Regions from separate parts of the Paenarthrobacter sp. NyZ202 genome, predicted to be linked through region 1. Evidence: riboswitches for the same ligand, from Rfam matches in the RefSeq annotation. Region 1 holds a riboswitch; each other region holds the start of a gene.
What was found. Region 1 has a riboswitch for cyclic di-AMP ahead of ACPFL9_RS19460 (hypothetical protein). Riboswitches for the same ligand answer to the same signal wherever they lie in the genome.
Positions count from the first base shown of each region.

Region 2: it holds a riboswitch for cyclic di-AMP, as region 1 does, so the genes downstream of both, ACPFL9_RS05035 (C40 family peptidase) here and ACPFL9_RS19460 (hypothetical protein) in region 1, are expected to answer to the same signal.
Region 3: it holds a riboswitch for cyclic di-AMP, as region 1 does, so the genes downstream of both, ACPFL9_RS04015 (hypothetical protein) here and ACPFL9_RS19460 (hypothetical protein) in region 1, are expected to answer to the same signal.

Region 1 is NZ_CP187556.1:4,205,309-4,207,566, reverse strand. It holds gene ACPFL9_RS19460 (hypothetical protein) at 1-1,016, opposite strand, end outside; cyclic di-AMP (ydaO/yuaA leader) riboswitch at 1,019-1,168, opposite strand; gene ACPFL9_RS19455 (ATP-dependent DNA ligase) at 1,398-2,258, shown strand, end outside.
Region 2 is NZ_CP187556.1:1,043,982-1,046,239, forward strand. It holds gene ACPFL9_RS05030 (M23 family metallopeptidase) at 1-540, shown strand, start outside; cyclic di-AMP (ydaO/yuaA leader) riboswitch at 687-846, shown strand; gene ACPFL9_RS05035 (C40 family peptidase) at 851-1,594, shown strand; gene ACPFL9_RS05040 (NlpC/P60 family protein) at 1,694-2,258, shown strand, end outside.
Region 3 is NZ_CP187556.1:824,022-826,279, forward strand. It holds gene ACPFL9_RS04010 (pyridoxal phosphate-dependent decarboxylase family protein) at 1-282, shown strand, start outside; gene ACPFL9_RS04015 (hypothetical protein) at 394-1,224, opposite strand; cyclic di-AMP (ydaO/yuaA leader) riboswitch at 1,230-1,391, opposite strand; gene ACPFL9_RS04020 (HAMP domain-containing sensor histidine kinase) at 1,526-2,258, opposite strand, start outside.

The sequences.
Region 1 (2,258 bases):
GTGGAGTACGACGGGCTCGGCGCGGGGGAAGCGGTGCCGGTATGGCGTCCATTGCCGTTGCCGGATGCAGTACCGTCAGCCTCCTGCGCGGGTGTTTCCTGACCGATCAGCGGCAGCTCCCAGGCCTGGCTCACCGTGCCGACCGTCAGCACAAGCCCCAGGGCACCGGCAACCACCGCCATGCGCTGGCCCATGGTTTTCACGGAGGCGGCCTTGGTCAGGGCGTTGTGGGGCTCCCGGGTGAATGGTGACGCGCCCAGGGATCCAAAGGCGGATGCGCCGGCCGAGTGGGTGCTTTCGCTTCGAGCTTGTGCGTGGCCTGCCGCTTCGGCGCGGGCAGCGCTGCGGCTGGACAGGCCGGCCGCGGCCGTAGCTGCTGCTGCGGCTGTTTTTGCCGTGCCTACTGTTTTTGCCGTGCCTGCCGCTTTGGGCTGGGCGGGGACAGGTTCGACACCGGGCTCGGCGCCGGGTGCGGCAATGACCGGGATCGCCGCGGTAGCGGGTTCGGGGACAGGTTCGACGCCGGGCTCGGCGCCGGGTGCGGCAATGACCGGGATCGCCGCGGTAGCGGGTTCGGGGGCAGGTCCCGGCTCGACGGGTGCGGCAATGACCGGGATCGCCGCGGTAGCGGGTTCGGGGGCAGGTCCCGGCTCGACGGGTGCGGCGATGACCGGGATCGCCGATGTTGGCGGTCCGGGTGTGGTGGATTCGGCGCGGGTGGGCACAGGGACGGCAGGGATGGCGGCAGTCCGGGGCTCTGCTTCCGCAGCAGCGGGACCGCTGGCGGGGGCGCCGGCAGTTTCCGCAGCCAGAACCGCCTGTGCTGCGCGCTCGGCCGCGCGGGCCGCCGCGCGCGTCATGGGCGCCTGGGTAGGAGTGGCCGCGGTGGCGGGTGCCGCCGTCGTGGTTTCTTCACCGGTGACCTGTCCGCTGGGTTGGGCCCGACGGCGTCCGGTTGGCTTGGTGCGCTCGGCGGCCCCTGGGGCACGGCGCGGCTGATCCATGGTTGGGGACATGGTGTTTGCCTCTCAACGCCTGCGAGGTTAGCTGTCGGGTTCGGACGAGGCCGTCCGGCCGCGCATGGCGGCTTCACCCCAAGGGCCTGCGGAGAACAGGCCCGGGAACTCTGGGTCCCCCGTCTCTGCCGCGGATCTGGCGGATTCCGGGATGCGGCAGAGCTCGGCGTCAGCCCGGAAGCGGCCCAGCGGAGATTCGGGTCGCCCTTCGAAGGTACAGGAGCACGGAAGTAAAGTCACATTAATGTAACGGACGGAACGCCTAAGGGTGGTACGGGTCCGCGGCGCCTACCCTTCGGGGTCCGCCCGGGAGTGCCCTGTTTATGCACATAGGGGATTGCACCCTAGCTTTGGGCAGGTGCGGGCCGGTAGACATGAGCTATGGATCTTCCCGTGATGCCGCCCATTTCGCCCATGCTCGCCAAGTCCGTCCCGAACATCCCGGATGTCGGGCACTATGAACCCAAATGGGACGGGTTCCGGACCATCGTGTTCAAGGACGGGGATGACATCATCCTGGGCAGCCGCAACGAGAAACCCATGACCCGCTACTTCCCTGAACTCGTGGAGGCGCTGAAGAAAAACCTGCCGGAGAAGTGCGTGGTGGATGGCGAGATCATTCTCATCTCCGGCAACCGGCTGGACTTTGAGGGCCTGCAGCAGCGCATCCACCCAGCCGACAGCCGGGTCCGGATGCTCGCAGAGAAAACGCCGTCCTCCTTCGTGGGGTTCGACCTCCTTGCCCTCGGTGACGAAGACTTCACCGGCAAACCGTTCAGTGAGCGCCGCTCGGCGTTGGAAGACGCGCTTGCCGCGGCCGAACCGCCGGTCTATGTGACGCCTGCGGTCACCGACTTGGAGCGGGCTCAGGAATGGTTCGTGCAGCTTGAGGGAGCAGGGCTCGACGGCGTGTTGTCCAAGCCGCTCCACGGCACCTACCAGCCGAACAAGCGGGTGATGTTCAAGACCAAGCATGAACGGACAGCGGACTGCGTGGTGGCCGGGTTCCGGTGGCACAAAACGGCGGACGTTGTCGGGTCCATGCTGTTGGGCCTCCATGACGATTCCGGCAAGCTCCATCATGTGGGAGTGGTGGCGTCCTTCCCCATGGCAAAACGGAAGGCGCTCGTGGAGGAGTTGGAGCCTTACAAAGTGGACATCGGCGACCACCCGTGGGGCGAGTGGGCCAGCCAGGAAGCGGGGGCCGCGGTCAATTCGAGGATGCCGGGCGCCCAAAGCCGG
Region 2 (2,258 bases), 1.4 Mb from region 1:
GGCGGCAGCCAGCCCGAGGTTTCCGCGGAAGCGTCGGCCAAGATCGATTTCAGCCGCGCAGCCGTTGCTACTGCGGCGGATCCTGACGGAAAGCTCAAGCAGCTCCTGAGTGCACAGTCGGCCGAGAGCATCCAGCGTGCCTCATCCGTCGGCAGCCTGGGCAGCCCGCTGGACACGCTCAGCACGGCTTCTCCGTTCGGCTACCGCATCAGCCCGCTCACGGGCGGCGCCGGCGACTTCCACCGCGGGCAGGACTTTGTGGCCCAGTGCGGCACCGCTGTCCATGCGGCAGCAGCCGGCAAGGTCACGTTCGCCGGATGGCACGAGTACGGTGGAGGCAACCGCGTGGTGGTAGACCACGGCAACGGCCTCGAGACCACGTACAACCACTTGTCGTCGTTCAGCGTGAAGGTCGGCCAGACCGTCAGCCGCGGAGACACTGTTGCCCTGAGCGGCACCACCGGCGCCTCCACCGGCTGCCACCTCCACTTCGAGGTCCAGGTCAACGGCGAAGTCGTTGACCCCATGGGTTGGCTCTGAGCCAGAGCTGATGGTCGTCTCTCGCATTTGTGACACGCCCCGTGATCTGAATGTGACATTGAAGCACTTCTGTTGTACCGTCTAAATCGCATCGGCTTCCAGGGAGCCGATGCACTTGGGTGGATTGCCTAGCTCTGCCACCATCCAGGGTCCGTTCGCAAAATTCGTCTGGCAGGGGCGGGGGAACCACTTCCGGCCTTTTTTGAAGGCCTAGGGGTTAAGTCGCAAAGCTTCCTTGAAGCGGAGCGGCCGGATGACTCCCATCCGAATCCGACAGCTCACCTCGCAGGCATTGGGAGAGGCTACCTTCGTGTCTTCACGCACTACCCCTGCGCGCCACCGCGCCGAAACGGTTCGCACGAACCCTTTGAACAACCTTTCCAAGGCTGTTTCCACCAATGCAGGCACCGTAGGACGCCAGGCCGCCGTTCTGGCCGCAGCTTCAGGACTTGTCCTCAGCGTTGGAATGCCCGCCCAGGCAGCTGACACCGACGTCTCCAAGTCGGAATCGTCAAGCACCCAGCAGCTCGTGACCACCGCAGTGGTTACCGCCGAGCCCACCGCCACGGTTTCCTTCGAAAGCCCCGTCGTGGCCACCAAGGAAGCCCCCAAGGTCCAGCGCGCTTCCCAGACCACCCGCACGCAGGCCGGCAACGGTGGTTCCACCAGCGGTGCTGCAGTGACGGCCCAGTCTTCCAAGGCCAAGGACTCCGCTTCCAGCGCAGCCGCTTCGGGCCTCGCCGCCATTGCCTACACCGGCATTGGCCACCCCTACGTCTGGGGCGGCACCAGCCCCAACGGTTGGGACTGCTCAGGTTTCACCCAGTGGGTTTACGCCCAGGCCGGCATCAGCATCCCCCGCGTCAACGCATGGACCGCCATGAAGCCCACCAGCACGCCGGCTCCCGGTGACCTGGTGATGCAGAACGGTGGAGCCCACGTGGGCATCTACGTTGGCAACGGCATGATGATCAGCGCCCTCAACCCCAGCCAGGGCACGCTGCTCCACTCGGTGGCTTCCACCGGCAGCTCCTCGTTCTACACCCTCGGCTAGCACATCCCGTTCGGGGCAAGCCAGCATGCCCCCCAAGTGCTGGCCTGCCGAACCGGACGCGTCCCCAACCGCGTCCGGATACGACAAAAGAGAGTAACCATGACGAGTGCAAACAAGAATGCACGGCACCGCGCTGAGGCCCCCAAGACCAGCTCCATCGCCGTCATCGCCAAGGCCGTCAGCGGCAATGCAGGCGGCGTTGGCCGCCAGGCAGCCGTTATCGCCGCTGCATCAGGCCTGGTCCTGACCAGTGGTGTTGCTGCCAACGCGGCCGACACCAACATCCAGCGCGAGTCCACCGCCACCACGGCACTCGACGTGCAGGCCGTTGCCCAGGCAACCATTGCAGCCGATTCCACCGTGGCCATCTCCTACGAGCGCCCCGTCGTCACGACGGTTGAAGCTCCGGCTCCCGTGGTGGAGAAGGCTCCCGCAAAGGCTGAAACCAAAGCCGCTTCCGGTGCCACCACGCAGTCCGGTGCGGCCAATGTTTCGGTCAGCACTGCGGCCCCTGCCACCAAGGCTCCCGCCGCCTCCAGCGGCCTGGGTGCCGCGATCGCCGCGGCAGCCTACGCACAGTTGGGTGTCACGCAGGACTGCACCATGCTGGTGACCAACTCCCTTGCGGCGGTGGGAATCAACTTCCACGACTGGCCGGCCGGCT
Region 3 (2,258 bases), 1.1 Mb from region 1:
GCGGCAAACGCCAGGGCCTTGGCCGAGGGGCTGTCTGCAATCCCCGGGGTCGAGATCCTGAACGACGTGGTGTTCACCCAGGTGTCGGTCAGTTTCGGCAGCGATGAACGTACCCGCCGGGTCACGCAGAGAGTCATGGCCGAAGGGGTGGTGTGGATGTCCGGTTCGGTGTGGCATGGCCGTGACATCCTGCGCATCTCCGTGAGCAACTGGTCCACGGATGCGGACGATGTCGCCGCATCCGTCGCTGCCGTCAGACGCGCTGCGGAGGCTGAAGCCTAGCTGCCGGGGCATAAACCTGCCGGGCACAGATTCAGGGGATGAAAAAGCGCCGGTCCGCACCGTTCGTTTTAGAAGGAATGGTGCGGACCGGCGCTCTGGCTCAGGCCTGGCTTAGTACCAGTTGTTGGCCAAGTGGAAGGCGAGGGCTGCGGAAGGCGAGCCGTAGCGTTCCTTGATGTAGTTCAGGCCCCACTTGATCTGGGTCTGGTAGTTGGTCTGCCAGTCGGCGCCCGCAGTGGCCATCTTGCTTGCCGGCAGTGACTGGACGATCCCATAGGCGCCACTGGAAGGGTTGGTGGCCGTGGTTCGCCAGTTCGATTCCTTCTCCCAGAGCGTGTTCAGGGCGACCATCTCGCCGGCGCCCCAACCGTAGTTTGCCAGGATGCTGGCAGCGTAGGCTTTTGCGGCGGCGGGGTCGTCGATGGCCTTGGGAGCGGCAGCTGCGGCGGCTTTCTCGGCGGCTGCGGCATCGGTGGCCTGCTTGGCCGCAGCATCAGCGGCGGCTTTCTCGGCTGCGGCCTGGGCAGCAGCGGCCTGCTCCGCAGCAGCTTTTTCAGCCGCGGCCTTGTCGGCGGCGGCCTTCTCTGCGGCAGCCTGTTCGGCAGCGGCCTTGTCTGCGGCTGCACGGTCAGCTGCGCCCCGGGCGGCAGCAGCGTCCATCGAAGCAGCGATCTCGGCAGCCTTGTTGGTGCTGACCTGGGCGTTGGCCTGGGTTTCGGCGGCCTGGCTCAGTTCCGGGAGGTTGAAGGCAGCGTTTGCGGCGGTGCCCAGGGATGCAACGCCCAGCGCGGCAGCCACGACGCCGGCTACTACGGACATGCGCTGACCGGTCTTGCCACGGCGGGCAGCGTCCTTCAGGACAGCCTGCGATTTGGTCAGCGGAGCGTTGTGATCGTCACGGTGACGCGCGGAAGGGCGCGTCTGATCGTTCAATTCAGACATGTGTGATTACCTCTCAGCGCCTGCGGAGTTAGCTGTCGGGTTCGGATGAGGTCATCCGGCCGCGCGTGCAGCAGCGGCTTCACCCCAAGGGCCGGCAATCTATGCACGGGCCCGGAGACTCTGGGTCCCCCGTCTCTGCCTTTGGGTGAGAACGGAACTCCGGGAAGTGGCAGAGCTCGGCGCATCCCGGGTGTGGGTCAGGTTGGGGCGACCCACCCTTTCGACGGTACAGGACGAATCGGCTTAAGTCACATTTGGGTAACAGAGATCACGACGGCGGTGCGTCGCCTTGCCCATTTTGTTACAGGCGTGCGGCGCTCCCCAGAGGGAGGCGGAGGGCGAACTCGGTGCGCCCGGGCCGGGATGTGACGTCCACGGTACCGCCGTGTGCGCGCACGATGGACTCCACGATGGAAAGGCCCAGTCCCGAGGTCCCTTCGGAGCCTGACCTCGCGGCGTCTGCCCTGGCAAAACGGGAGAAGATGCGCGCCTGGAAATCCCCCGGAATACCAGGCCCGTTGTCTGTCACGGTCACCACAGCGCCGCCGTCGTTGGACAGCATGACGCCGGTTTCCACCGTTGTCCCGGCATCCGTGTGCTTGCGTGCATTGGAGAGCAGGTTGGCCAGCACTTGGTGGAGCTGTGTCGCGTCCCCGCGCACGGTGACTGGTTCGTCGGGCAGCCGCAGCTTCCAGTGGTGGTCCGGCGCCATCACTTTCTCGTCGCTGACCGTTTCGATCACCAACTGGGTGAGGTCGACATCCGAGACCTTCAACGCTTGTCCTTCATCCAGCCTGGCGAGCAGGAGCAGGTCTTCGACCAAGGCTGTCATGCGTTCCGACTGGCTCTGGACGCGGGCCAGGGACTTCCGGCCGTCCTCGGTGAAGTTCTCGGTCATGCGAAGCAACTCGGTGTATCCGCGGATTGCGGTGAGCGGTGTGCGGAGCTCGTGTGAGGCGTCCGCCACGAACTGGCGCACCTTGGTTTCGCTTGCCTGCCGCGCTTCCAAGGCACTGGCGACGTTGTCGAGCATC